Regions from separate parts of the Bacillus sp. JK74 genome, predicted to be linked through region 2. Evidence: predicted binding sites of a transcription regulator. Region 2 holds the regulator's gene; each other region holds the start of a gene.
What was found. Region 2 encodes Rex, which represses fermentation and respiration genes when NADH is low (regulators of the CRP and FNR family bind a similar motif). Its sites were predicted from a motif close to TTGTGAAATATTTCACAA; they were not measured.
Positions count from the first base shown of each region.

Region 1: the regulator Rex is predicted to act here: its motif matches at 3,274-3,291, upstream of ACWJJ5_RS17810 (L-lactate dehydrogenase).
Region 3: the regulator Rex is predicted to act here: its motif matches at 2,984-3,001, upstream of ACWJJ5_RS08165 (DUF1641 domain-containing protein).

Region 1 is NZ_JBSJQB010000007.1:115,928-126,070, reverse strand. Features, by position in the region: gene ACWJJ5_RS17825 (LysE family translocator) at 1-65, opposite strand, end outside; gene ACWJJ5_RS17820 (MarR family transcriptional regulator) at 129-590, opposite strand; gene ACWJJ5_RS17815 (MDR family MFS transporter) at 705-2,237, shown strand; gene ACWJJ5_RS17810 (L-lactate dehydrogenase) at 2,279-3,232, opposite strand; gene amyE (alpha-amylase) at 3,503-5,482, opposite strand; gene ACWJJ5_RS17800 (DUF6773 family protein) at 5,712-6,200, opposite strand; gene ACWJJ5_RS17795 (YfcC family protein) at 6,292-7,725, opposite strand; gene ACWJJ5_RS17790 (M20 peptidase aminoacylase family protein) at 7,860-8,981, shown strand; gene ACWJJ5_RS17785 (glycine betaine ABC transporter substrate-binding protein) at 9,017-9,898, opposite strand; gene opuAB (glycine/proline betaine ABC transporter permease subunit OpuAB) at 9,898-10,143, opposite strand, start outside.
Region 2 is NZ_JBSJQB010000006.1:7,382-17,524, forward strand. Features, by position in the region: gene tsaB (tRNA (adenosine(37)-N6)-threonylcarbamoyltransferase complex dimerization subunit type 1 TsaB) at 1-100, shown strand, start outside; gene rimI (ribosomal protein S18-alanine N-acetyltransferase) at 111-566, shown strand; gene tsaD (tRNA (adenosine(37)-N6)-threonylcarbamoyltransferase complex transferase subunit TsaD) at 559-1,599, shown strand; gene ACWJJ5_RS16000 (ABC-F family ATP-binding cassette domain-containing protein) at 1,825-3,753, opposite strand; gene moaC (cyclic pyranopterin monophosphate synthase MoaC) at 3,893-4,405, shown strand; gene ACWJJ5_RS16010 (redox-sensing transcriptional repressor Rex) at 4,402-5,049, shown strand; gene ACWJJ5_RS16015 (twin-arginine translocase TatA/TatE family subunit) at 5,068-5,238, shown strand; gene tatC (twin-arginine translocase subunit TatC) at 5,245-6,003, shown strand; gene ACWJJ5_RS16025 (YdiK family protein) at 6,045-6,236, opposite strand; gene ACWJJ5_RS16030 (CPBP family intramembrane glutamic endopeptidase) at 6,233-6,967, opposite strand; gene groES (co-chaperone GroES) at 7,204-7,488, shown strand; gene groL (chaperonin GroEL) at 7,530-9,164, shown strand; gene ACWJJ5_RS16045 (hypothetical protein) at 9,559-10,143, shown strand, end outside.
Region 3 is NZ_JBSJQB010000002.1:748,973-759,115, reverse strand. Features, by position in the region: gene ACWJJ5_RS08185 (ABC transporter permease) at 1-331, opposite strand, end outside; gene ACWJJ5_RS08180 (ABC transporter ATP-binding protein) at 333-1,070, opposite strand; gene ACWJJ5_RS08175 (DMT family transporter) at 1,096-2,079, opposite strand; gene ACWJJ5_RS08170 (cupin domain-containing protein) at 2,209-2,706, shown strand; gene ACWJJ5_RS08165 (DUF1641 domain-containing protein) at 3,093-3,509, shown strand; gene ACWJJ5_RS08160 (NAD(P)/FAD-dependent oxidoreductase) at 3,549-4,727, shown strand; gene uxaC (glucuronate isomerase) at 4,914-6,311, shown strand; gene ACWJJ5_RS08150 (MFS transporter) at 6,336-7,727, shown strand; gene ACWJJ5_RS08145 (LacI family DNA-binding transcriptional regulator) at 7,798-8,796, shown strand; gene ACWJJ5_RS08140 (tagaturonate reductase) at 8,872-10,143, shown strand, end outside.

The sequences.
Region 1 (10,143 bases), on a different contig from region 2:
TTGACCGGTCCGACAGGTGCTGACAATGACAGCCCGAGAACGATGTAGCTTAAAAAGATGTTCATTGGCTTCCCCCTCATTCATGCAACTTGTACAAGTTATTCATGAATGGGCCGTGCTATGATATTTTATTTTAATTTCTCAAGCTCGTCTTCCATTATGTCCGTCACTTTTCCTAAAAAATCGAATATCAGCCGCAGTTCTTCTTCTTTATATTGCCGGCAAAGGCTGATCGTGGACTGGGATAAGGAGCTGAACAATTGCTTCACATTCGCTTTTCCGGCTGTCAGCGGCACGATGATCACCCGCCGTTTGTCTTCGGGGTCTTTTTTCCTCATGACATATCCCGCTTTTTCGAGCCGGTCAATGAGCGCCGTTACCGAACCTGTGCTGAGGCCGGTTTTTTTCCCGAGCTCGCCTGCGGTCATCGGGCCTGCTTCATTTAAGATATCAGCTGATTTCAAATCGGTCGGAAACAGACCGAGAGATTGAGCGGCCGCCTGATGAAAAAGGATCGTCCTTGTGGCCATCTTCCGGAATAACTGTATGGCGGTTTCCTCCGTCTCGCTTCTGGTATTTCTTGTTGACAACTGACAGGCCTCCCTATAAAATCAATTTATCTTGACGATCAAGATAATTTTCGGCAAATCTAATATGATCATAGCAAATTTAATGATCAAAAGTAAGTATGGGAGGAAAAAAGCATGGAACAAACAGCCGCGAAGGACGCCTCGACAAAGTTTGTCGTCATCGGTCTTTTGCTGGGCATTTTAATGTCGGCTATGGATAATACAATCGTTGCCACTGCGATGGGAAATATCGTGGCGGACCTCGGAAGTTTCGATAAGTTCGCGTGGGTGACGGCATCATACATGGTAGCCGTTATGGCCGGTATGCCGATTTACGGAAAACTGTCCGATATGTACGGACGCAAGCGTTTCTTTTTATTCGGTCTTATTCTTTTCTTAATCGGATCTGCATTATGCGGAATCGCTCAAACAATGGATCAGCTCATTATTTACCGCGTCATTCAGGGAATCGGCGGAGGTGCGCTGATGCCGATCGCCTTCACGATCATTTTTGATTTATTTCCGCCGGAAAAACGCGGGAAAATGTCGGGCATGTTCGGTGCCGTTTTCGGCCTTTCCAGCGTTCTCGGGCCGCTTTTAGGCGCGCTCATTACCGACTCCATCAGCTGGCACTGGGTGTTTTACATCAACGTGCCGATCGGTATTCTATCATTGTTTTTCATTCTTCGTTATTATAAAGAATCTCTTGAACATAAGAAACAGAAAATCGACTGGGCCGGCGCAATCACACTGGTGGTTTCCATTGTCGGTCTGATGTTCGCTCTTGAGCTCGGCGGAAAAACGTATGATTGGAACTCCGTGCAGATCATCGGTCTGTTCGCTGTGTTCGCCGTGTTCTTTATCGCCTTTTTTATCGTGGAAAGAAAAGCGGAAGAACCGATTATCTCATTTTGGATGTTTAAAAACCGTTTATTTGCTACGGCACAGATTCTGGCGTTCCTTTACGGAGCCACGTTCGTCATTTTAGCGGTGTTTATCCCGATCTTCGTTCAGGCTGTGTACGGAAGCACCGCGACAAGCGCGGGCTTTATTTTGACGCCGATGATGATCGGTTCTGTTATCGGAAGTATGATCGGCGGAATTTTCCAGACGAAAGTGCGGTTCCGCAATTTAATGCTGATTTCCGTGGTCGCTTTCTTTATCGGAATGCTGCTGCTTTCCAATATGACACCGGATACGGCGCGTACGATGCTGACGGTATTCATGCTGATCTCAGGATTCGGCGTCGGCTTCAACTTCTCACTGCTCCCGGCTGCGTCCATGAACGATCTGGAGCCGCGTTACCGCGGAAGCGCCAACTCAACAAACTCGTTTTTGAGATCATTCGGTATGACGCTCGGTGTGACGATTTTCGGAACCATCCAGACGAATGTGTTTACCAACAAGCTCACAGATTCATTCAGCGGCATGAAAGGAGCGGGCGGCGCGATGCAGAACATCGGAAATCCGCAGGACATTTTCCAGGCCGGCACGCGCGCCCATATTCCGCCGCACATTCTGGATCGCATTATTGACGCCATGTCGCAAAGCATCACATATGTATTTACGCTTGCGCTGGCGCCGATCGTCATTGCGGCCGTTACCATTTTGTTTATGGGAAAAGCGAGAGTAAAAACCTCTCAGGAAATGGCGAAAAAAGCGAATTAAAAAAAGCAGTACATGGCGTTTGTCATGTACTGCTTTTTTGTTTACTCTGCGAAATGCGGAGCGAGAATATCTTTCAGCACGTTTGCGCTGCGGCTGAATTGAGCCTGTTCTGTTTCATTCAGCTCAAGTTCCGTCACACCTGCGATGCCGTTCCGATTGACGACGGCCGGAACGCCGATAAAGACGTCGTTTACACCGTATTGGCCGTCCAGATATGTGCTGACGGTTAAAATGCTGTTTTCATTACGCAAAATCGCTTTTGTGATGCGGGCGAGGCTCATCGCCACTCCGTAATATGTCGCGCCTTTTTTCTCGATAATATGGTAGGCCGCGTTTTTCACATCGTCAACGATCTGATCCAGCTCGTCCTGTTTGTAAGCTGCATTTTTCTCCAGCAATTGCTGTACCGGCACTCCGCCGATATTGGCGTGACTCCATACAGGAAGCTCGGTATCGCCGTGCTCGCCGATAATGTGGGCGTGTACGTTTTGCGGAGCGGCGCCGAAGTATTCACTCAGCATATAACGGAATCGCGCAGAATCCAGTGTCGTGCCGCTGCCGATGACGCGTTCTTTCGGAAGCCCGCTGAATGTCCATGTCGCATAAGTGAGAATGTCGACCGGGTTTGTGGCAACGAGGAAGATGCCGTCAAATCCGCTTGCCATTACTTCACCGACAATGCTTTTAAAAATGGCGAGATTTTTTTCGACCAGCTCAAGTCTCGTTTCGCCCGGTTTTTGATTGGCTCCGGCACAGATGCACACGATATCGGCATCCTTGCAATCCTCATATATGCCGTAAGACGTTTTAACCGGATGAGGCGCAAATGCCTTTCCGTGATTTAAATCCATGACATCGCCCATGGCTTTTTCTCTATTTACATCAATGATCACAAGCTCATCTGTGATCCCTTGGTTAATTAACGCAAATGCATAACTGCTTCCAACAAAACCTGCTCCGATTAATGCTACTTTGTTCACTCGTTCGTTCATCATGTATGCTCATCCTCCAGTGTTTCGTGGTGTCTGTTTTTAACTTGTGAAGTATTTCACATTTATATTGTGCAACACTTCACAAACTTTTGCAAGAGAAAAGTTTGATTTTTGGACAAAAAAATATCGGTGATGGTTTCCAGATTGTTGACAACATCCTAAAACGGAACCGTTTTAGGATGTTGTCATCTTTTCAGCGTGATTGAAGATGCGCTGTCCTTTTCCCAGAAGCGAGGGTTTGCCGGCACGCTGATGTGATGATGGCCCTATCCATTAATGCGGAAGATAACCGTCTAAACCGGAGTTGTTATACAAACCATTCTGCACATAATCAAAGCCGGGCTGGTTCTGTCCGGGCACTTGGGCGCTGCCATTGTTAAAAATCACTTTGGCATTGGCCGTATCCGCATTCGCAGGCAGCGTCAGCGTGTAAATTCCATTTGCATTCTTAGTCATTGCTTTCCCCGGCCACGATCCGGTTAATTCTATGGCCCTGCCTCCATCATGTTTGTAAATATAAGCATTTACCTGGCCCCAATGATCCGGATTTTGATAGCCAATGATGTTGGTTTGGGCCGGGTCTTTTTTGACAAACGTGTATTCTTGGGTTCTCTCTGCACCCTCGCCGTTCGTTCCGGTTAACTTGATGTTGTATGTCGTGCCGATTGGATCTCCTTTCCCGATCGTTAATCGGTCTCCATCCTTAAATGCTGTCTGCTGCCCATTATTGATTTGGTAAACGGCTTTTGTTGTTTTCGCATTTGCACGCAGGGTGACCGTCAGCTGATCATTGAAAGAATGGACTGCCCCCGTTTGGTAATTCTCAAGAAAGACCTGAGGCGCATTTCCAATATCATCGGGATAAAGAACAGCCGCGGATCTGGCATTGATCGTACCTGTCAGTTTGCCGTTCGCTACTTGAAATGAACCGGCGCCGGCCCTATTATCATACCTGCCGTCAGGCAATTTCGTTGAAGTATTGACGGTGACAGAAGACGATCCTGCATTAGCCAGCACAACGCCTTTTGAGCCGCGCTGATTCATAAATATTTGATTGTTCCCATTCGGATTCGAGAGTTCCTCAGGCTGCCCGGCCATTACATTGTGAAATTGATTGACCGCGGTGATCGCCTGATCTTTAAATAAGGCGCTCCCGCGATCTCCTATTTGACTTTTTCCGGGAAATCTTACACCATTTCCTCCGCCCTCAGGTCTGGAAAAGAAAAGAGGCGTGCTTCCTGAGCGGGAACCAATCACTGCCCAGCCTAAACGGATATCGTCATCACTCATCCATGTGGACTCTTCCTCATCATTGGCATACGTATCATGTGATTCCACCCATGTGACTAACTTGTCCGCAGACACGTCAGATGCATAATGGGAGATATTCGACACACTCAGATTACGGTTCTTTAAAGCGGATCTGATGGAATGCCCATAGTTAGAAGCCGTCACATTCATATAATTCGCATAAGCAGTATCTCTGGACGCGCTGTCTTGCAGGATTTCTCCGTATTGGAACTCCGCCGATGTATTTGTGATATTCGGCCAAAATCGGCTGCCGTAATTCCCATCATCCGGAAGCTCTATATGCTTGGCGGCATCATAGCGGAACCCGTCTGCTCCGTCATTCAATGCTCTTTCCAAGAAACGTTTCAGATAGGCCTGCACCTCAGTATTCTGTGTATTCCAATCATACAGCCCAAGCAATGAATTTTGAGTGACGTCCCACCTGTCCGACCAATTTTTAATTTGTGTGTTTCCATGGGTCCAGTTTGGAATACGCTTAATCTCGTCAGAAATCGCGGCGTAATCGCTGGTGGTATGATTGATAACCGCATCGACAATGACTTTTACGCCATACTTTTCCGCGGCTGCACACATGTCCTTAAATTCTTGTTCAGTGCCTAAGTAACGGTTGCCGATTTGGTACGATGTCGGCTGATACAGCCAGTACCAGTTCCTCATGCTTTTATCTCCTTGGTTCCCTTCCTTTACTCGGTTAATCGGAGACGTCTGAATGGCTGCATAGCCCGCATCACGAATATCTTTCATATTTTGTGTTAACGTATTGAACGACCAATTCCAGGCATGAAGGATGGTCCCGTTTTTGACCGATGACGCGGCCGCCTCATTCGATTTGTTTGCAGTTTCAGCGTTTGCAGCCGCCGGGCCTGACAAAACCAAATGAAACAGCAATAAAAATCCGGCGAATAACGGCAGTAAAGAGGTTTTGAATCGTTTTTCAAACATTTTTGACACTCCTTATTTCATTTTTGAAGACTGACTGCGGAGTCAAAAATTCCTCTTACTCTTTCTTCAGCTCCTTTCAACTGTTGTGAAGACTGGAGAATTATGTTAACGCTTACATTTCAACTTATCACACTCTCTCTATCAAAGCAACGTGACAGAGTGAATTCAAATCTATATTCCTATCAAATCAAAAGACTTCCCGCTTTCAAACAAAAAAAGAAACCACCTGTCAGGATGATTTCTTTTTTATTTCTTTTATCGCTCTTCTGTAAGACAGCTTCACAATGACATACCGAAGCAAAAACAGAACGCCTCCGCAGACGATAAAAAGAAAGATCATTTTCAGCCAAGCAAAGAATGTATGGGGAAACCCCCTGTCGTACATCGTAAGCGCCGCCACCGCAAAAGTGACCGCAATTGAATCTATCCGCTGCTGCTTCACCCGCTTTTTCAGTTCTTCTTTGGTGTCTATTCTCGGCATGAGCATTCCCGACGCTCCCGCCCTGATGCAATAATAAACAATTATAATGAAGAAAACCGCCAAGCTTCCGGCCCATTCCCTAAACGGACAGTTCAGAACAAGTCCGCGTACGATGATGTCAAGCAAAGACAGTGTGCCCACAAGCATTCCGACTTCTGACCAAATCATTCGTTCTTTCTCTTTCACACTCTCACTCTTTCCATTCACGTTTGAAAGTCCGTTCCGACGCTGATTCATGACTTCCTCCCGTACTATTAAGAATGGCTTACAACTCCCATTATATCTTGCCGATTCATAATGATAAACCGAAATATCATTGACAAAATGTTTAATAAGGACCCCAATTGATCAGGACGCCTATGCAGATAAACACGAGGCCGATGACAAACCAAATCAGCGCCAGCGGAATCATGAAGCGAAGCCACTTTACGTACGGAATGCCGCTGGCAGCCAGTACGGCCATCAGCACGCCGGAAGTCGGATTGACACAGTTTACGACGCCTTCCCCGAGCATGACCGCTTCAACCGCGACCTGTCTCGTGATGCCCATCAGATCGGCAAGCGGCGCCAAGATCGGAATAAATACGACCGCCTCCCCTGAGCCCGATGATATCAGAAAATGAAGCAGGGCGCTGGAAATATACATTCCGATTGCGCCTGCCATCGGGCTGAAACCGTGCAGCAGTGACGCAAGTCCATTGACTACCGTATCAAGCAGCTTTCCGTGTTCCAGAATAACGGAAATGCTTCTCGCCATTCCGACGATCAGCGCGCCGTAAACGAGGCCCTGACAGCCTGTAATAAACGTTTTTGCGATATCATTTGCCGCCATTCCCGCAATCAGGCCTGACACGATTGAGATAAAAATGAACACGGCGGCCATCTCTGAATCAGACCAGCCAAGAGTAAGCGCGCCGTATAAAAAGCCGGCAAGCGACAAAGCCGCGACAGCCAGAATCAATTTGTGGCGGACGGTAAACGGGACTGGCTTGTCCTCCGGATCGGAAGCCTGCGGGATTGAACCTGCCGCCGGAAACCAATCGTTCCCCAGCAGACTGGCGTCCTTTGCTTTTCTGAGCCTTCTCGTATACCGATAAATATATAAAATAGATGATAGCAGAAAACAAATGTAGACGGCAATCCGCAGGCCGATGCCGGAAAACAGCGGCAGCTCCGCGATGCTTTGTGATAACCCGAGCGGTGAAGGTGATAAAATCGTCGCGTTAAACCCGGCATAGCAGCCGATATAAATGACGGCCGCTCCGGCCACGGCGTCCCATTTCAGCGAACGGGCGACGATCAGGCCGATCGGAATAAAACCGATCACGGAATTAACGACGATGCCGGTTGTGCCGAGGATCGAAAATAGAGATCCGACAATCGCAATAAACAGCAGCTGTTTGGTGCGGAACGTACTGATGACATTACTGATCAATCCATTGATGGCGCCCGTTTTCTCCAAAGTCGCAATGGTTCCGCCCGTAAACAGGATTAAAAAAATAATCGGCGCGGAACTTGTCATCCCTTCCTGAATCGCGGTAAAAAAAGCGATCGGGCTGACAGGAGACTGGTCTAAAGAATGATAACTTCCCGGGACGGCGGACGTCACACTGCCCTTTGTCACCCTGTCAAATTCCCCCGCGGGAACGATGTACGATGCTATCGCGCATAGTAAAGCGACAATGAACAGCAGCACATAAGCATCAGGCATCACAAACAATTTCTTCTTTTTCAATACAGGTTCGGCCTTCGGCACAGCCATAACATCACCATCCCGCTTTAAATTTATAAACTATTCAGAAAATACAGATATGTGCTATATTATATACAGACCGATTGCCTGTTTTCAATATCAAAAAATAAAAAACAGACAGCTTTTGAAGGAGGACTTACGGCATGAACAGACTCACAGAGCATGAAAAGCAAGTCATTATGGACATTTTTGACCACCTGCACGCCAATCCCGAAGTAAGCTGGAAAGAATATCAAACAACTGAATATCTGACTGAAAAACTGAAAGAGGCCGGCTGCCGAATCCGTACGTTTGATGATTGCACCGGTGTTGTCGGCGAAATCGGAGAAGGCTCGCCCGTTGTGGCTGTCCGGGCGGATATTGACGCGCTGTGGCAGGAAGTGGACGGTGTCTTTCAGGCGAACCATTCATGCGGACATGATTCACATATGACGATGGCGCTCGGCACGATGATGCTTTTAAAGAGTCAGCCGAAGCTTCCGAAGGGCACCATCCGCTTTATTTTTCAGCCGGCTGAAGAAAAAGGCGGCGGAGCGCTGAAAATGATTGAAAAAGGCGTACTGGATGATGTTGACTTCTTATACGGCGTGCACGTGCGCCCCGTACAGGAAACGGCAAACGGCCGATGCGCACCGTCCATTCTGCATGGCTCAAGCCGGCATATAGAAGGCCTGATTATCGGAGAAGAAGCCCACGGCGCGAGACCGCATCTCGGGCTTAACAGTATCGAAATCGCCGCTCTTCTCGTCCAAAAACTCAGCTTCATTCATCTTGATCCCGGCATCCCGCATTCCGTGAAGATGACAAAGCTTCAGGCAGGCGGAGAAAGTTCCAATATCATTCCGGGAAAAGCATCGTTCAGCCTTGATCTCCGCGCACAAACCAATGCCGCCATGGAGAAATTAACCGCCGAAACCGAAAGAGCCTGTGAGGCGGCGGCTGCCGCATTCGGCGCAAAAATCGAACTGCAAAAAGAACACAGCCTCCCGGCAGCCGAGCGAAACAAGGAGGCGGAAGCCATCATGGCATCTGCGATCAGCAGCATTCTCGGAGAAGAACATGTGGATGAACCCCTTGTGACAACCGGAGGAGAGGATTTTCACTTTTACGGGTTAAAGGTGCCGAACTTGAAAACGACGATGCTCGGCCTAGGATGCGGTCTGGAGCCGGGACTTCACCATCCCCAAATGACATTTGACAGAAGCGCCATCTTTACTGGCGCTGAGATATTAACGGCCGCCGTCCTCAAATCGTTTGAAGCATAAAAAAAAGCAGCCCGTTACAGGGCTGCTTTTCCTCATTACTTCTTCAGATCTTCAATTGAATTGACGTTTTTCATATACTGAGGAACGACCAGACCCATCTTGACGCCTGTCAGACTCGTTCCTACATCTTCATATTTGCCTTTATATTTAGACGCATATGCCTTATGGGTATTCGGAAGCCAAGCAGACAATGACGCATCCGCGCTGCCTGTCGCAATCGCAGTCCACATCGGTCCTGCCTCCACTTGCGTCAGCTTCACGTCATAGCCGAGGTCTTGAAATACTTTTCCGATTACATTCGTACTTGCGATTTCACTGTCCCATGCCACATAAGCCAGGTTGATTTTATCCCCTTTGACTTTATGGGCGCCTTTTGTCCATTGAGCCACTTGGTCTTTATGTTTTTTCACATATTCAGCAGCGGCTTTGGCCGGCTTTTCGCCTTCCTCAACGGCAATCATGACTTCTCCCATATCGTCCTGCGTCCATTTGAACTGGCTGAGAACTTTGGCCGCGTTAGGCTGTTCCTTACTGAAGCCGGTTCTTGTAATCGTATGAATCTGCTCGGCAGTTCCGTACGTTTTTTTCGGATCATCAAGGAACTTCAGCTTGTATCTGGAGAACATCCAGTGCGGCGTCCAGCCCGTTACGATGATCGGCTTTTTCCGGTCATATGACTTCTTCAATGTCGCCGTCATGGCGGCACTTGACGCCGTGACGACATTCCAGTCTTTCAATCCGTAATCCTTCACGGCCTCATCCGTCAGGGCCATGATCCCCGATCCCGGATCAATACCGATAATGGTTTTGTTCACCTGGTCCGCAGCCGTTGCCTTACCATCAGTCTGCGAACCGCAGGCAGCCAAAGAAAGAGCCAGCGCAGCGGTAACGCCGACACCGATGATTTTCTTAAGCATCAGGCATTCCCCCTGCTCTTCTTCTTCACTTTAATGTTTTGCGTGATACGGTCGAGTGTAATCGCTACGATAACGATCGCGATACCCGCTTCCACTCCGACACCGGTTTTCAACTGTGTCACGGCGCTGTATACTTCAGAACCGAGGCCCGGCGCACCGACCATGGCCGCGATAACGACCATTGACAAAGCAAGCATGATGCTTTGGTTAATACCGGCAAGAATTGTTTTTGTGGCAAGCGGAAG
Region 2 (10,143 bases):
TTTAGGCTTGGAAAAAGAAGAAGCGGATGTCCACAGCCTTGTTCCTGATTATTTGCGTCTGGCAGAGGCTGAAGCGAAATGGATGGAATCTCAAAAATAGGGTGATAGGGATGAAAACGAAAACGGCGATACGAAGCATGCGGCCGGAAGATATTGATCAAATTTATGAAATTGAAACAGCATCCTTTACTTCTCCGTGGACGAAGGATTCATTTTATCATGAGCTTTTGGAAAATCCGTATGCCCACTACCTTGTCATTGAAAAGGACGGCTGTCTGGCGGGGTATTGCGGAATCTGGATTATTATAGATGACGCGCAGATTACGAACATAGCCATTAAGCCGGAATATCGGGGCCAATCGTTGGGAGAAGCGCTGTTTCGCTCTGCGATAGAATTGTGCAGAGAAAAAAAGGCAAGAAGGCTCTCTCTCGAAGTCAGGGTCTCAAATCATCCCGCCCAATCCTTATATAAGAAATTCGGTCTTCAGGCCGGAGGAATCAGAAAACAATACTATACAGATAACGGGGAAGATGCGTTATTAATGTGGGTGACATTACATGAGTGAAAAACAAGATATTTATGTATTAGGAATCGAAACAAGCTGTGATGAAACTGCGGCCTCAGTCGTAAAAAACGGAAAAGACATCATTTCAAACGTTGTCGCTTCTCAAATTGAAAGCCATAAACGTTTCGGCGGGGTCGTGCCTGAAATAGCGTCCAGACATCATGTGGAGCAGATTACCCTTGTGATTGAGGAAGCTCTTTCAAAGGCGGAGATGGGCTTTGATGATCTTGATGCGATTGCTGTAACGGAAGGACCCGGACTTGTCGGAGCCCTGTTAATCGGAGTCAATGCGGCAAAGGCGTTAAGCTTTGCCCATCAAATACCGTTAGTCGGCGTCCATCACATTGCGGGCCATATTTATGCAAACAGGCTGATAGGAGAGCTTCAGTTCCCGGCGCTTGCTTTGGTTGTGTCAGGCGGACATACGGAATTGGTTTATATGAAAGAGCACGGTTCATTCGAGGTTATCGGTGAAACGCTGGATGATGCCGCAGGCGAAGCTTATGACAAAGTGGCAAGAACGATGGGGCTTCCTTATCCGGGAGGGCCGCAGATTGATAAGCTGGCTGCTGTGGGAACGGATTCCATTCCGCTTCCGCGTGCGTGGCTGGAAGAAGGGTCTTACAATTTCAGCTTCAGCGGCCTGAAATCAGCCGTGATTAACACGCTTCATAACGCCTCGCAAAAAAATGAGGTGATTCCTCCGGAGGATCTTGCCGCAAGCTTTCAGCAGAGTGTCATTGATGTACTGACGGCAAAAACCTCTAAGGCCGCGAAAGAATACGGGGTTAAACAAGTGCTGCTTGCAGGAGGCGTAGCCGCTAACAAAGGGCTGAGAGCCGCACTGCAGCAGGAATTCAGCCATTCGGGAGATCCCGAGCTTATCATCCCGCCGCTTTCTTTATGCACGGACAATGCAGCGATGATTGCGGCTGCCGGAACCGTTGCTTTTGAAAAGGGGATCCGGGGCTCATATGATATGAACGGACAGCCCGGTTTGGAATTAACATCCTTTGATCGTCTCACGTTGTAAAACGTGAGGCTTTTTTTTTTACTTATTAACAGATAATTCTAATATATCCACAGGATTGTGAATATATTCAGAAATCCAGTCTGGATAAGGGACTGTAAGTTGTTAGTAAAGTGGATAAAGTCAGAAAATTTTGTGGATAGTGTGTATAAAGCGCTTGCTTAAATGGCTGACAAGGAGGATAGCTGTGGATAAAAAAGCACCCCTTAAAGAGGTGCTTGACTTTTTCTATTCTTCTGAGGAGAGTTCCTCCCATTCTGCTAATAAGTTTTCGAGCTCTTGATTCAGGGCTTCATTCTCCGCGTGAATGGTCTGTACTTTTTCATGATCCTGATACACGTCAGGGTCGCACAGCAGCTCCTCATTGGCACTGATTTTCTCTTCGGCGGATGAGACGGCCGCTTCGATTTCTTCAATGCGTCTCAGGCGCTGCCGTTCTTTCTTCTTCCATTCTTTTTCTTCCTCGTAAGTTCTTTTCGTATCCTGTTTGACCTTGCCGGCAGGCTGAGCCTGCTCCTTTTCCTGCCGCTTCATTTCTTCCAGTTCCAGCTGCTGGGCTTTTTTCTCGGTGTAATAGTCATAGTCTCCCAAATATTCTTCTGCATGATCAGGTGACAGCTCCAGCACTCTTGTGGCGATCCTGTTAATAAAGTAGCGGTCATGCGATACAAATAACAGTGTTCCCGGGTAGTCGATCAGGGCGTTTTCCAGCACCTCTTTACTATCCAGGTCAAGGTGGTTTGTCGGCTCATCAAGGATGAGAAAGTTTGCTTTTTGAAGCATCAGCTTGGCAAGCGCGACTCTTGCTTTCTCCCCGCCGCTTAACGAACGGACCGGTTTCAGGACATCGTCTCCGCTGAACAGAAAGTTGCCGAGGCATGTTCTGATCTCTTTTTCCGGCATGTCCGGATACTCATCCCACAGCTCGTCCAGCACGCGTTTGGACGATGTCAGTTCAGCCTGCTCCTGATCGTAATAGCCGATTGTGACGTTGGAACCGTACGTGATCGACCCGGATTCCGGACTGATTGTATTCATAATCGTTTTCAGCAAGGTTGATTTGCCGATTCCGTTCGGTCCGACGAGGGCGGCGCTTTCGCCTCTTGTAATGCCGAAGGTCAGGTTTTTCAAGAGCGGCGGCTGGCCGTCATAGCTGATGGAAACATCCTGTACACGCAGGACGTCGTTTCCGCTCTGTTTTGTAATGTCAAAACGGAAGGCGGCTGATTTTTCATCCCCGAGCGGCTTTGCCATGACGTCCATCCGTTCCAGCTGTTTTCGTCTGCTTTGGGCTCTTTTCGTTGTAGAAGCTCTGGCCAGATTGCGGTCGACAAAATCTTGAAGCTTGGCGATTTCGTCCTGCTGTTTTTCATACAGCTTCAGGTCTTTCTCATACTGCTCGGCTTTTTGTTCTAAATAGGCGCTGTAGTTGCCGAGGTATTTTTTGCTTTCTGTCCGGGAGACCTCGTACACTTGGCTGACGACTTTATCAAGAAAGTATCTGTCGTGGGAAACGATCAGGATTGCGCCTGAATATCCCTGTAAATAATGCTCAAGCCATGTAAGCGTATCGATGTCGAGATGGTTCGTCGGTTCATCCAGAATAAGCAGATCAGGCTGGGTCAGCAGCAGTTTTCCGAGCGCAAGCCTTGTTTTCTGACCGCCGCTCAGGCTTTGCACTTTCACGGAATCGTCAAATTTTCCGAAGCCGAGTCCGTGAAGGATAGATCGGACGTCCGCTTCATATTGGTAGCCGCCTTTATCCTTGAAATCCTGCTGAAGCCTGTCATAGGTTTTCATCAGCGTCTCAAGCTCCGCCGGGGCGGCCGTGGCCATCTTTTCTTCAATAGAGCGCATCTCTTTTTCCATTGCTTTCAGGAAATCAAAAACGCTCAGCAGTTCTTCTTTTATGGTAAGCTGGGATTCCAAGCCAGTGTGCTGGGCAAGATATCCCATCGTTAATTCTTTCGGTTTGATTAATTCACCCTTTTCATATGAAAGGTGACCTGCGATAATTTTAAGGAGAGTTGATTTGCCGGCTCCGTTTCTGCCTACTATGGCGATGCGATCCCGAGATCTGACTTCAAGCTTTATATTGTTTAAAATAGGATCAGCGCCAAAAGATTTGGATAGCTGATTAATTTGTAAGATCATCATATTATTTCACCTCTGTTATAATAAGTTAAGTGTAGCTTATCAACCTGCTGTCAGCAAACAATACATCAGAATTGGAACATTATAGGATAAGACATCAGGGAGAAAATAGTGTATGATCAGAAGTAAGGAGAGTTTAAATATGAATGGATTTTCTCATTTTAATGAAGAAGGCCGTGCCCGCATGGTGGATATAAGCGATAAATCTTCAACAGTCCGTACTGCCGCTGCGATATCCAGCGTACACATGAAACATGACGTGTACAGCAGAATCAAAAACCGCGAGATCGGAAAAGGAGACGTGCTGGCTGTCGCACAGGTGGCAGGAATTATGGCCGCAAAGCAGACGTCAGCGATTATCCCGATGTGCCACCCGCTTTCTTTAAGCAGCGTCGACATTTCATTCGGCTGGGAGGAAAAGGATTCCGAAGCCGTTCTTCATATACAGGCAAGCGTAAAAACGAAAGGGAGTACAGGTGTGGAAATGGAAGCGCTAACTTCCGCTTCAGTCTGCGCTTTGACCGTGTATGACATGTGCAAGGCGCTGGATAAAGGAATGGTCATCGGCCCGACCTGCCTCATGGAAAAAACAGGAGGCAAAAACGGTGATTTTAAAAGAGATGCATCTGAGTATAAAGTGGAGGACCAATCATGAACAAGGATCAATCAAAAATTCCACAGGCGACGGCAAAACGGCTGCCGCTTTATTATCGCTTTTTAAAGAATTTACACGCGTCAGGAAAGCAGCGCGTTTCATCAGCTGAACTGAGCGACGCGGTAAAAGTCGATTCGGCCACGATCCGCCGGGATTTTTCCTATTTCGGGGCGCTCGGCAAAAAAGGATACGGCTATAATGTGGATTACCTGCTGTCATTTTTCAGAAAAACACTGGATCAGGATGAAACGACGAACGTCATTTTGATCGGTGTCGGGAATTTAGGGACGGCGTTTCTTCACTATAATTTCACAAAAAATAATAACACAAAAATATCTATGGCTTTTGATGTGAATCAGAGTAAAATAGGAACTGAGGTAGGCGGTGTGCCTGTCTTTGATCTTGATGATTTAGAGCTTCACATAAAGGATGAACCCGTGGCGATTCTTACCGTTCCGGCGGTTGCCGCCCAGTCAATCACCGACCGGCTCGTGTCGCTCGGAATCAAGGGAATCCTTAACTTTACGCCGGCCCGTTTGAATGTGCCGGATCACATTCGAATTCATCATATAGATTTAGCAGTAGAGCTTCAATCATTGGTTTATTTCTTAAAGCATTATTCTGTTTTGGAAGAAATTGAATAGCGAAAGGAGGAGCTGCACATGATCGGTCCTGGAAGCCTGGCGGTTATCGGTGTGGTGGCGGTGATTATTTTCGGTCCGAAGAAGCTTCCCGAATTAGGAAAAGCGGCGGGGGACACGCTTCGTGAATTTAAGAACGCTACTAAGGGATTAGCCGGTGAAGAAGAGGAAAAAAAGAAAGAAGAACAGTAAGATAGGATGACGCGTATGAGAGTGAATCAAATGACGCTTGTGGAGCATATTGCCGAACTTCGGAAACGATTGCTGATTGTGGCGTTATCCTTTACGGTTTTCTTTATTGCCGGCTTTTTTCTGGCAAAACCTATCATTGTGTATCTTCAAAAAGCCGATGAAGTAAAAGAGCTCACCCTTAATGCTTTTAACCTGACGGATCCGCTGTTTATCTTTTTGCAGTTCGCGTTTATCATCGGCATCATTTTGACTTCGCCGATTATTCTCTATCAGATTTGGGCGTTTGTCAGTCCGGGTCTGTATGAGAAGGAGCGCAAAGTAACACTCAGCTATATTCCGATTTCGATCGTGCTGTTTGTCGGCGGTGTGTCGTTTTCTTATTATATTTTATTTCCGCTGGTCGTTGATTTTATGAAGCGGGTCTCGAATGACCTGGATGTCAACCAGGTAATCGGGATCACCGAGTACTTTCATTTTCTGCTGCAGCTGACGATTCCGTTCGGGCTGCTGTTTCAGATGCCGGTGCTGATCATGTTTTTAACGAGACTCGGTGTTATCACGCCGATGTTTTTATCGAAGATCAGGAAGTACGCATATTTTGTGCTGCTCGTGATCGCCGCGATGATTGCGCCGCCTGAGCTGCTGTCTCACTTGATGATTACCATTCCGCTTTGCATTTTATATGAGATCAGTATCCTGATTTCAAAAGCGGCGTATCGGAAAAGGCAGACCGACAGTGAATCTGACCAGGACGTATCAGCATAAGAAAAGCCATTTCTCAATGATGAGAAATGGCTTTTCTTTTATTATTTTTGATTTTTCTTCACTTTAAATGAGAAGGCGAACATTTTAAACGAGATGCTGATATTATAAGCGGCGAAAACCATCAGCAGTATGGAATAAAAAGACCACATGCTTCCCGGAGAGCTTGCGGCCAAATACGTAAAGATACAGCCGACTGCGAAATAAATCAAGCCCCAAGTCATTGGGTTCCTCATACAAACAATCCTCCAATAATTAATTGCATTTGCTCACTATGCTGTTCAATATATTTTTGGGCGGGGCCGAGCTGCATGACCACGACAATGGTATTCATCATGACATGGGCGAATATCGGCACAATAATCCGTTTCGTCTGCACATACAAGAACGCAAAGGTAAAGCCCATGGCCGTATACAGCAGCAGGTGCGTGAGGTCTTGATGCACAATGCCGAAAATGACGGAACTGATCAGTCCGGCGATAAAGAAATTCGTTTTTTCATATAATACACCGAAGATGATCTTCCGGAAAATGATTTCTTCAAGAATCGGCCCGACGATAGAAGAAACGATAATCATGAGCGGCATGGCTTTAATAATGTTGAGAATGGCTTTCGTGTTTTCGGAACCGCTGCCCACATGAAAGACATACTGCTCAATCATCCCGGCGATTCCCTGAGAAAATAAAGCGAGCCATATTCCCGCGACCGCCCAGAGAACGGACATGCCGGCGGATGCTTTCTTCCCGTTTCTTAATGTCTGTTTCGGCGCGGTTCTCAAAATCAAGAGAACGATAATCAGGCAGATAAAAAAGCTTACGACGGAATAAATCCCCTGAGCCATGGTGAGATTCGCATTCGTAGGGTGCCCGCCCGCATAGCCGAATTTGTACATTAAAGGAATGCCGATCAAGGCGGAAAGCTGCATGATAACATATGTCAAAATGATATACCAATACTGTTTTCTCAAATGATATGTACTCCTTTATCCTATAAAATCAACTTATTTGTTCTTATTGTAACACAAGTGAACTTGACGTGAAAAAAGGAGAAAATCAGTGCGAGAGAGAATCATGTAAGCGTGAAAATTTTTTATTCTTATGACTTGAAATTGGAAGTGAGATTCTTTATTATAATAACTGTGTTAGCACTCTTTAGAGCTGAGTGCTAAAATTACATATTCATACTATTGAGGAGGTTATTACATTGTTAAAGCCATTAGGTGATCGCGTTGTCATTGAACTCGTAGAATCTGAAGAAAAAACTGCCAGCGGAATCGTATTACCGGATTCTGCAAAAGAAAAGCCGCAAGAAGGCAAAATCGTGGCAGCCGGTTCAGGTCGCGTGTTGGAAAGCGGAGAGCGCGTTGCTTTAGAAGTAAAAGAGGGCGACCGCATTATCTTCTCAAAATACGCCGGTACTGAAGTGAAATACGAAGGTGCTGAATACTTAATCTTACGTGAAAGCGACATTTTAGCTGTAATCGGCTAAGCAAATAAATATTTTTAAAAATTCGAGGAGGTTTCGTTAACATGGCAAAAGATATTAAGTTTAGTGAAGAAGCACGCCGCGCTATGCTTCGCGGTGTCGATGCGCTTGCTGACGCTGTAAAAGTAACTTTAGGGCCAAAAGGACGCAACGTGGTTCTGGAGAAAAAATTCGGTTCTCCGTTAATTACTAATGACGGTGTAACAATCGCAAAAGAAATTGAACTTGAAGACGCGTTTGAAAACATGGGTGCGAAGCTTGTAGCTGAAGTAGCCAGCAAAACAAACGACGTTGCCGGTGACGGTACAACAACTGCAACAGTTCTTGCGCAGGCTATGATCCGTGAAGGCCTGAAAAACGTAACTGCGGGGGCTAACCCTGTCGGCGTACGTAAAGGTATGGAACAAGCCGTAACTGTTGCAATCGAAAACTTAAAAGAAATTTCTAAGCCGATCGAAGGCAAAGAGTCTATCGCTCAGGTTGCTGCGATCTCTGCTGCTGATGAGGAAGTGGGAAGCCTTATCGCTGAAGCAATGGAGCGCGTAGGAAACGACGGCGTCATCACAATCGAAGAGTCTAAAGGCTTCACAACTGAGCTTGAAGTTGTGGAAGGTATGCAATTCGACCGCGGATATGCGTCTCCTTACATGGTGACTGACTCTGATAAGATGGAAGCGGTTCTTGACAATCCTTACATCTTAATCACAGACAAAAAAATCACAAACATTCAAGAAATCCTTCCTGTGCTTGAGCAAGTTGTACAGCAAGGCAAACCATTGCTTCTGATCGCTGAAGATGTTGAAGGTGAAGCTCTTGCTACACTCGTTGTCAACAAACTTCGCGGCACATTCAACGCTGTTGCCGTTAAAGCTCCTGGCTTCGGTGACCGCCGTAAAGCAATGCTTGAAGACATCTCTGTTCTTACAGGCGGAGAAGTAATCACAGAAGACTTAGGCCTTGACCTGAAATCTACTGAAATCGGACAATTGGGACGCGCTTCTAAAGTTGTGGTAACGAAAGAAAACACAACAATCGTAGAAGGCGCCGGCGACACTGAAAAAATCGCTGCACGCGTCAACCAAATCCGCGCTCAAGTGGAAGAAACAACTTCTGAATTCGACAGAGAAAAATTACAAGAGCGTCTTGCAAAACTTGCCGGCGGCGTAGCTGTCATCAAAGTCGGCGCTGCGACTGAAACTGAGCTGAAAGAGCGTAAACTTCGCATCGAAGACGCCCTCAACTCAACTCGCGCAGCTGTTGAAGAAGGTATCGTATCCGGCGGTGGTACAGCGCTTGTCAACGTATACAACAAAGTCGCTGCAGTGGAAGCTGAAGGCGATGCGCAAACAGGTATCAACATCGTGCTTCGCGCGCTTGAAGAGCCGATCCGTCAAATCGCACACAATGCAGGTCTTGAAGGATCTGTCATCGTTGAGCGCCTGAAAAACGAAAAAATCGGCGTAGGCTTCAACGCTGCAACCGGCGAATGGGTAAACATGATCGAAAAAGGTATCGTTGACCCGACAAAAGTGACACGTTCAGCCCTGCAAAACGCAGCTTCTGTAGCAGCAATGCTCCTGACAACTGAAGCCGTTGTCGCTGACAAACCGGAAGAAAACGCCGGCGGCGCAGGAATGCCTGACATGGGCGGCATGGGCGGTATGGGCGGAATGATGTAATCATTGCCCCAGAAACCCAGTAAAAATGGGGTTTCTAGACTCTTATCTACTTTGAAAATAACCGAAGAGTAACAAAAGAGTAACATTTTCTTGAATAAGGGTCTAAATTAGAGGTTTTCCATGAGTTCTTTGAACTTTTGGGAAGCCTCTTTTTAAATTTCATAAAAGCTTCCCTGTCTTTTTTTTCATGTTATTTCGAAAAATTAAAGCATAATGAATTAACCTTAATACCTTTTCTCTTTTTTGTGGCTTCTATATGCTAATTGTAGTGTCATTAGTCAATACAACTTTCATTAAAGTGTGCAAGCCCCTTTTTATATTCTAATTTATAAATATTTCCTTAAAAACATGATATAATGACTATAGATTTAGTAGATGATTCACGGAGGGAAATATGGCTAAACTTTATTATGCAAAAGTAAATATAAATTCTAACATTTTTGATGTTTATGAAAAAAAAATCACTATACCAGATATAATGAAAATGATTTTTGATCAACTTGATGATAAAAGAGAATACAATAAAAAGGAAGTTAATACGTTCCCTGATGATCAGGGTGAAACAAAAACAATAGAACGGGAAGAAACATACAACTTTTCAGAGTTAAATAAAGTAGAGAACAACAATGAAAAATATATTACTGGTCGACTTGTTAAAAGGACGCCTACGTTTGGAGAAGAATTTGATAGCGTTTCACGGACTTCCAAAAAAGTAGTTCATAAGAATAATTCCATTAGTACTCTATTCTACTTTGATTTAGAGACAGAGATTATAACTTTTTATTCTCGACAAAAGTTAGGTTATAATCAGTTTATGGAGGCTTTTGAAAATTTATTAGATATTTACGTGGATAAAATTGGATTTAAGGTAATGTTAATTAAAGATCCATTCTCGATAAAGGATCGGATAAAAATGTTACATAAAGTAAATAGAATAAAATCGACTATAATTCCTCCTAATGTAAATGAAGAAGAAATA
Region 3 (10,143 bases), on a different contig from region 2:
TGATGTGAAGGGTCAGTAAAAGTCCCTGCGTCACGGTTTCCGCGATTGCCAGTGTCAGAAAAACGCGCCAAAATGAGCCGATCCGCATTTTTTTCCGTTTGGCGACATTGTGCGAAGCGGCCGTGAGCATGAGAAGCACCATTAATATGATAAATATCGGGTGATCACCGCGAAAAATCAGCGACAGCACATAGCCGATGATGAGAAGCTGAATGACGGCCCTGACGGTTGCGACGATCATATCCTTTTCGACGCCGGCTTTAAAAGATTTAGACAGGAATAAAGCGATAATGACAAATATACTTGTTAGTAACAGTGAAAGATCATTCATATCAGCACCCGCTCCCTTGTAAAAGCGCCCGGGCCTTTTCGTGTTTCGGTTCCTTAAAGAACGTTTTCGTTTCCGCGGTCTCTAAAAGCCGTCCCTCAGCCATAAACCATACCGTATCGGATAATCGTTCCGCTTGTTCAAGGTTATGGGTGATCCACAGGATTGTCAGCTGTTTTTGCCGATGGAGTTTCGTAATCAGTTTCTCAATGGTGAGAACGGATGAGGGGTCGAGCGCCGCGGTGATTTCATCCAGCAGCAGGATGGACGGCAGTCCGGCGAGAGTTCGCGCTAATGAGAGCTTCTGCCGCTGACCTCCGGATAATTCCTTTGCATTCCGATCCAGAAGCCCGCGCGGAAGGTCTGTAAAATCTGCGAGCTCTTCAGGGGTATAGTGCTGCGCCCCGTGGAGTTTTTCTGCGAGCAGAAGGTTGTCCTGCACCGTGCCCTCCGTGACGGGAGCTGATTGAAATGCAAGGCCCGCGGTTTTTCTGAGCTCCCTGATATCCCAGCGCCTTATTTCTTTTCCGAATACAAGCACTTCCCCTTCATCAGGTGTATTCATCAGATTGCAAAGTGACAGCAATGTGCTTTTTCCCGCGCCGGAAGGCCCTATCAACGCCGTGATAGAACCTTTTTGAATATGTCCGGTTACACGGCTTAGGACATCAAAGGACGTATTGTTTTGTTCAAAGCGTTTGCCGGCTGACAGAAAAGATATTGCCGGAATTTCTTCTTTCATATAGGATGACACCTTTCGTAAAAAATCAGGAACCGGTGAGATTGGCTGACGTTTGCTCCGCCGTTTTCTGGTCTGTCTGCCGGGAAGCGAATGTATGCATGACCATTCCCCCAATAATAATGAACAGTCCGGCAAATGAAAGAAGTGACGGAAACGCTGCGGATAAAAAGACGATTTCGCCGATCAGTGCAAAAAGAACCTCTCCGGACTGCGTCGCTTCAACAGCAGCGAGCTTCTGCGGCTCATTCCTCACCATATCGGTGGCGCGGAAAAATAATACTGTTGCGATAACGCCCGAGCTGAGTGCGACGATAAAGGATTGGAATGTCTGTCCCATTGAGGGAAGCCCGTCTCTATGCCAGCCGAAAGCGGCGATCAAAAGCCAAAACGGAAGGCTTGCGAGCGTCATGCCGAGCACCCGCTGAAACGTATCGAGTTTTCCGCCGTATTGTTCCAGCATTTTGCGGTTGCCGAGCGGATAGGCAAAAGCCGCGATGACGACCGGCGCCACGCTGAATAGTATCGTGCGGCCGGACAGAGAACCCGCATGCTGAAGCTGAATCAGCCCGGCTCCGATCAGGATGATGACGGAAGTAACCAGCGAAATCAGCGGGATCTTTTGTCTGACGGAAACCGGGCCCGCCGGTGAATTTTTTGTTTCGTAGAAAAACGGCGACAGAAGCACACCCGCGACAATTGTAATCTGCCACGTGCCGGCGATCAGCCAGCCAGGCCCATATGCCGCCGCAAACGTAATCGGGGCATAAAAAAGCACGAACCCGGTAAAACTCCACTTCAGCCAAAAAAACGGTTTTTTCCGGATTTCATGCCAGAGCGGCGCCCATTTTCCTTTCGCATAAACGATCAAGAATAAAAACGGAATCATAAAAAGAAAACGCAGGGAAGAGCTCCACATCCAGCTTCCGCCGGAAAGCTCCATCGCCCTGTTTAAAATAAATGTGACTGCAAAAAACAGAGATGCCAATATTCCGATCACGATGGCTTTCATTAAATCCCTCATTTTGACACATATTTTTTTATACTATACTATTCACCGGCAGGCTTCGCAATGGAATATGAGAAAATAGCGTTTTAATAAATGATGAATGGGAAACAGACATATACGGAGGTGAACACAATGCAGAAAGAGGATATTCAAGTGCTTTATTTCGAAGATGACGGCCGCATTCCGAATAACCCGAATCTTCCGCTTGTTATTTATAAAGCGGTATTTAATGAAGAAACGGTACAGAAAGCAGAGTCCGTCCTCAGCCGGCACGATTGGTCGAACAACTGGACGGGCGGAGTATTTCCGTATCATCATTTTCACAGCACCACGCACGAAGTTCTTGTCGCGGTAAAAGGAACCGCGGTTTTGAGGTTCGGCGGGGAACAAGGGGCGGACGCCGTTCTTCAAACGGGAGACGCAGCGGTCATTCCGGCCGGCACCGGACATAAAAAACTGTCGGGCAGTTCTGATTTTACCGTGATCGGGGCTTATCCGGGCGGCCGGCAGTACGATACAAAAACGGAGAAAAATGATAGAACTTCAGAAGAAATCAGCCGTGTCCCGCTCCCGGAATGTGACCCCTTTACGGGAAAATCGGGCCCGCTTTTAAAATTGTGGGAAAAATGACAGGGGAAAAGCGGACGGTCTGTAAAAAAATAGCCTAAAAGAAACGTTATTACACCCCCGCCATATAAATAATTTCATAAACGAAACAATTCACGTTCAAATTTTGTTCAAAAAGTGTTATTATATAAGAGTAAATCAAATTGGGGTTTTTTATGTTTGCTATTTTCAGAGAGGAAAAAGAAATTTTGACTTATTCAATTGTTTTTGTTGATATAAAAATAATACTGGATATGGCAAAGTGAAAAACTGGGTAGTAAACATTTATTTTTGTAAATGATTGTGCATGAATTCACAATCTTGCTTTTTCATGCTTTTCTGCATGAAGGGGGAAAGGCTACCCTTTCCAAAAAAATCAGCATACTGCTTATAGTAAAGGAGAATCGGATATGCCAGAAACAATCGATCAAACAAATGCATCTGTCAGCCAAGGCCAACGCGATCTTATTGATCAGCTGCTAAAACCTGAAGTTCAAGAATCACTGACTGTTTTAGTGGATCAGCTTCCAAAACTGACTGAGTTAGTAAATATTTTAACGAAGTCTTATGATTTTGCACAGTCTGTAGCGACAGACGAAGTATTGAAGAGCGATACAGTGGGTGCGCTTACAGAAATTCTTGAGCCGGTGAAAGAAACAGCGAAAGAAGTTGCGGCTACTGCGATCGAAGCAAAAGACCGCGCGGATGCAAGCAATGAAACGATCGGACTTTTCGGCCTGCTGCGCATGCTGAAAGATCCTCAAGCTCAAAAGCTGTTCCGTTTTGCTAACAGCTATCTTGAAATCATGAACGAAAAACAAAAATAATCTCAGATTCAAATTGATATAAAGGACGGAGGATATACGATGTCAAAACATATTGTCATTTTAGGCGCTGGTTACGGCGGAGTTCTTTCTGCTTTAACCGTTCGCAAACATTACAGTAAAGATGAAGCACGCGTAACCGTTGTGAACAAATACCCGACTCACCAAATCATTACGGAACTGCACCGCCTTGCAGCAGGCAACGTGTCTGAACAGGCTGTTGCTATGCCGCTTGAAAAACTTCTGAAAGGAAAAGACGTCGACATTAAAATCGCAGAAGTCAATTCTTTCTCAGTTGATAAGAAAGAAGTTGCCCTTTCTGACGGTTCTAAGCTGACTTATGACGCGCTTGTTGTCGGACTTGGTTCTGTTACGGCTTATTTCGGCATTCCTGGACTTGAAGAAAACAGCATGGTGCTGAAATCTGCTGCTGATGCCAACAAAGTATACAAACACGTGGAAGACCGTGTGCGTGAATACTCTAAAACGAAAAACGAAGCTGATGCAACAATCCTTATCGGCGGCGGCGGCTTAACAGGCGTCGAGCTTGTCGGTGAGCTTGCTGACATCATGCCGAACCTTACGAAAAAATACGGCGTAGATCCGAAAGAAATCAAACTGAAATTAGTAGAAGCAGGTCCGAAAATTCTTCCTGTTCTTCCTGATGACCTTATCGAACGCGCGACAAAAAGCCTTGAAAAACGCGGCGTTGAGTTCTTAACAGGTCTTCCTGTTACAAATGTTGAAGGAAACGTTATTGATCTGAAAGACGGTTCAAAAGTCGTTGCCAACACATTTGTATGGACAGGCGGCGTACAAGGCAACCCGTTAGTCGGCGAATCCGGCCTTGAAGTGAACCGCGGCCGTGCGACGGTTAACGATTTCTTACAATCTACTTCTCACGAAGATGTATTCGTTGTCGGAGACAGCGCTGTATACTTTGCGCCGGACGGCCGTCCGTACCCGCCGACAGCGCAAATCGCTTGGCAGATGGGTGAACTTGTCGGTTACAACCTGTTCGCTTACTTAGAAGGAAAAACGCTTGAAACATTCAAGCCTGTAAACTCTGGTACGCTTGCAAGCCTTGGACGTAAAGACGCGGTTGCCATCATCGGAGCGAACTCTACTCCGCTGAAAGGCCTTCCGGCATCTTTAATGAAAGAAGCAAGTAACGTACGTTATTTAACACATATCAAAGGATTATTCAGCCTCGCTTACTAATCCTTAAGATCACACAGAAGACATTGCCGGACTTTTCTCGGCGATGTCTTTTTTGCATGAAAATGTTAACGGATGCAATTTTCTGAAAAATAAAATAAAAATGATTGATATGTGAGAAAGAGGAAGCTAAAATAAAAAAGAACCATTTTGTTAACGTTAACATTTTATAAGAGGGAGGATGAAAGTGTGAAAGCTTTTATGGGTGATGACTTTTTACTGGATAGTAAAACGGCCGTAAAGCTGTACCGGGAATACGCTGAAAACATGCCGATCATTGATTATCACTGTCACTTAAGCCCAAAGGAAATCTATGAAAATAAAACCTTCGCAACCATTACGGAGGCATGGCTTTACGGTGACCACTACAAGTGGCGGATTATGAGGGCCAACGGCATTGAAGAGCGCTGCATTACCGGAAACGCTTCAGATGAAGAGAAGTTTTTCGCCTGGGCAAAAACGGTGCCGATGGCGATAGGCAATCCGCTGTACAGCTGGACGCATTTAGAGCTGCAGCGCTGGTTCGGCATTTATGACGTATTGAATGAAAAAACGGCCGCGGCAATTTGGAAAAAAACGAATGAGCTCCTGCAGGGAGACGGGTTTGGCGCAAGGGATCTCATTCTGAAATCAAATGTCAAAGTCATTTGCACAACCGACGATCCTGCCGATGCGCTGACATACCATGAACTGTTAAAAGAAAGTGATTTTCCGGTTCAAGTGCTGCCCGGATTTCGGCCTGACAAAGGACTGGACATCAGCAGCCCGGGTTTTGCCGATTGGGTCCGGTCGCTGGAGAGCGCTTCCGGAATGGCTGTCACCACCTACCAATCGTATTTGGATGCGTTGGAATCCCGCGTCCGCTTCTTTCACAGTGCCGGGGGAAGAGTGTCGGATCACGCATTAGATCAAATGGTTTATGCCGAGACGACCGAAGAGGAAGCGGCCCGGATTTTTGCCGCCGGATTAAGCGGAGAGCATGTGTCTTTTGAAGATGAAAAGAAATTCAAAACACGGACGCTGCAATATCTTTGCGGTCTTTACGCCGAACTGGACTGGGCGATGCAGTTCCATATTAACGCGTTAAGAAATACCAATACAAATAAGTTCAGCAGCCTCGGTCCTGATACGGGATATGACTCGATTAATGATGAACGTATCGCAAAACCGCTTGCCCGGCTGTTAGATTCCGCCGAAAAAAAGCGGCAATTGCCTAAAACGATTTTGTATTCTCTGAATCCGAATGACAACTATATTATCGCCAGCATGATCAACAGCTTTCAGGATGGGAAAACACCGGGGAAAATTCAATTCGGCACAGCCTGGTGGTTCAATGACACGAAAGATGGAATGCTCCAGCAAATGAAAGCGTTATCAAATATGGGTCTGTTCAGCCGTTTTATCGGGATGCTGACGGATTCAAGAAGTTTCCTGTCCTATCCCCGCCATGAATACTTCAGGCGGCTTGTCTGCACGCTGATCGGCGGCTGGGCGGAACAAGGCGAAGCGCCCTGCGATATGGAGCTTTTAGGGAGGATTGTCGAGGGAATTTGTTACCGGAATGCTGAGGAATATTTCCGCTTTTAAAAAATGGAATGAAAGAGGTGGCCTATGAGTAATGTGCCTGTCGTGACAGCACCTGCCGCAAAAGTGAAGGAGCATAAGCTGAGTCTGAAAGAAAAAGTATCCTATGGTTTCGGAGATTTTGGGAACGGATTTATGTTTGATCTCGGGCAGATCTATTTGCTGAAGTTTTTCACAGATGTCGCAGGCATTCCGGCAGCGTTCGCCGGCAGTATTTTTTTGGTCAGCAAGCTGTTTGCGGCTTTGACTGATCCGATTGTCGGCTCGGCCATTGACTACAGAAAAAAGATCGGACCCCGGGGGAAATTCAGGCCGTACTTATTATTCGGAAGTATTATTCTTGCGGTCATGACCGTATTGATTTTTGTGTCACCGGACGTGAGTGTCACCTGGAAGCTTGTGTACGCCTATGCGTCTTACATGCTGTGGGGGGTCGCTTATTCTTTCGTCAATATTCCGTACGGCTCCCTCGGTGCAGCCATTACACAGGATGCGGAGGACAGAACGGCGCTTTCCGCATTCCGCCAGATCGGTTCTCTCGGCGCGCTGCTCATTACAAGTGTCATCGTCATCCCGATTCTCGTTCATTTTGATAACGTTCACATCGGCTACCCGGCAGTCATGGGAATGATGGCCGTAATCGGAATCGCGGGATTTATGATCTGCTACCGAAACTGCATAGAAAGAATTATCGTCCGTGAAGCGCCGAAAGAAAAGCTGTCCGTCATGTCGGTTTTCAAATGCTTTATCGGCAACAAACCGCTTCTGACTGTCGTTTTCATGACGATTTTCTCAATATCGGCATACAACATTAAATCCGCTATGCTTGTTTACTTCGCCCAATACAATCTCAACAATGCGGAGCTGATGTCCTACATGAGTTTTATCATCATCGGCTCTTCATTTTTAGGTGTGTTGTTTATGCCGAAACTCGTCAAACGCTTCGGAAAAAAGCAAACGGTGATGATCGGTTTTGCCGTCAGCGCCGCGGCTGATGCGCTGAATTTCTGTCTCCCGTCAAATGTATATATCTTTACGGCGTTAGCGAGCATTGCTTTTATCGGGATCAGCATACCAAACGGCATTACGTGGGCGCTTGTGTCGGACATTATTGATTACGGAGAGTGGAAGACGGGTGAACGGAAGGAGGCGACGACATATTCGCTTTTTAACTTCTCCAGAAAACTCGCCCAATCTTTATCAGGTTTTCTTTCAGGCATCGGGCTGAGCGTTATCGGCTATATCCCGAATGCCTCTCAGACAAAAGGCACGTTAATCGGGATTAAAGGGCTTCTGCTGCTGTACCCGGCTTTCGCTTTAGCGTGCGCCATGCTGATTATCGGTTTAATGTATAAACTGACGGACCGGCAGCATGCCGAGCTCGTTCAGGACTTACATCATGCAAAACCTCAACTTTAGTGATTTTATGGACTGTCCGTTAATGGTACAATAGAAATAAATGCCAGCATACAGAAAGAAAGGAAAAACGATGGTAACCATAAAAGATATCGCAAAACTCGCCAACGTATCCCACACAACCGTATCCCGGGCACTTAACGGCAGCCCCCACATTAAAGAGCATACAAAACAGAAAATATTAGAGCTCGCTTCACAGCTGAATTACACACCGAATGTAAATGCAAAAAGCCTTGCCATGCAAAAGTCCCATACGATCGGACTGTTTTTTACAAGCATCACCAACGGAACCTCACACAGCTTTTTTTCCGATACCATCAAAGGTGTAAACCGCACAATCAGTGAGGAATACAATTTGTTCGTCCGCGCGATTGACGATCTGAAAAGCTTTGAAACCATTACGCCCATGAGATATGACGGAATCATTTTAATGAGCCAAAGCGACAGTGATAATTCATTTATTTATCATATCCGCGAGAAAAACATCCCGCTCGTCGTGCTGAACCGGGACATTGATGACCGGAGCATCACGAATATCCTGTCAAACGATAAAGAAGGCTCCAGACAGGCGGTCGACTGCCTGATCGCAAACGGACACAGAGATATCGCGATCATTGAGGGAAAGGAAGGATTCAGGTCAACTTCTCAGCGGAAAGAAGGCTATTTGACATCTTTAATTGATCATTCTATCCCGATTAAGCATGAATACAGTGTAAAAGGCCGCTATGATATGGAAAGCGGCAGTCAGGCGATGGAAAAACTCTTGTCGCTTCAATCACCGCCTACGGCTGTTTTTTGTTCAAACGATGATATGGCGATCGGGGCGATGAATACCATTTTCGCCAAAGGCCTGAACGTTCCGGAAGATATATCCGTTATCGGGTTTGATGACATCGGCATTTCCCAATACATGACGCCGAGGCTTTCGACCGTAAAACGCCCGGTTGAAAAAATCAGCATACTCGGCGCAGAGAAGATTTTGGCGCTTATCACCGACCCGGATACGGCGGCGGAAAAAATATACGAAAACACCGAGGTGATGATAAGAGACTCAATTAAAAAACTCACATAACAGCCCGTCTGAATATCCGGATTTTCGTACGGGAGAATGTTAACGTGTGCATAAATGCAGAAGGAGGCGGACAGCTTGCGGCAGCTGAATAAAAAGATGTGCGGTGAATACATTCAATATCCTGAAAAAGTCCTTCAGTTCGGCGAAGGCAACTTTTTGCGGGCCTTCGCTGACTGGCAGATCGATCAATTGAATCAATTGACGGATTTTAACGGAAGCGTTGTCGCCGTACAGCCGAGAGGCTCTGAGAAAATCAAACGTTTAAACGAACAGGACGGTTTGTTTACGCTTTTTTTGCAGGGGATAAAGGATGGAAAACCGGCTGAAGAACACACGATCGTCAAATCCATCAGCCGCGGCATTGATCTTTTTTCTGACTATGATTCCTTTAAACGGCTGGCAGCACAAGAGGATATTCGATTTATCATTTCCAATACGACAGAAGCGGGAATTACGTTTGAGAAAGGCGACCGGCTTGAGGATAGACCTCAAAAAACATTCCCTGGGAAATTAGCGGCGTTCCTTTATTTCCGCTATAAGGCATTTGCGGGTGACGCCGAGAAAGGGTGCATTGTGCTTCCATGTGAACTGGTCGAAGAAAACGGACGGAAACTGAAGGCGGCCGTGCTTCAATATGCCGGGCTGTGGGAGCTGGAGCCTGAGTTTACTCAATGGATTCATGATGCGAACATCTTCTGCAATACCCTCGTGGATCGGATTGTTCCCGGATTTCCTGTTGATACCGCGGAAGAACTTACCGATTTTCTCGGATACGAAGACCGTCTGCTTGTGGTCGGTGAGCATTATTATTTGTGGGTGATAGAAGGGCCGGAACAGCTTCAGAATGAGCTTCCTTTTGCTGATGCCGGGCTGAACGCACTGATCACGTCTGACCTTACGCCTTACAGGACAAAAAAGGTGAGAATCTTAAACGGCGCTCATACGGCATTGGCGCCAGTGGCTTTATTATACGGACTGCAAACCGTCCGGGAAGCGGCTGAGCACGAGGTGACGGGCAGATTCATCGAAGAGCTGATCAATGAAGAAATCCTTCCCGTGCTGCAAATGGAGGGTGTCACCCAGTATGCGGCAGATGTGTTACACCGGTTTAAAAACCCTTATATCCAACATTATCTGCAAAGCATCACCCTTAACGCCGCCGCAAAATTCAAAACAAGAAACCTGCCGACGCTGAAGGCTTATATCGAACAGGAGGGCCGGCTTCCTGAGAGGCTGGTATTTTCATTCAGCGCCATGATCTATTCATACTGGAACGGGCTGAACAAACCGGCAGATGGCGAGGAGGTTCTGAACCGTTTTCAAATGGCGCGGTCCCGTTGCAAAGAT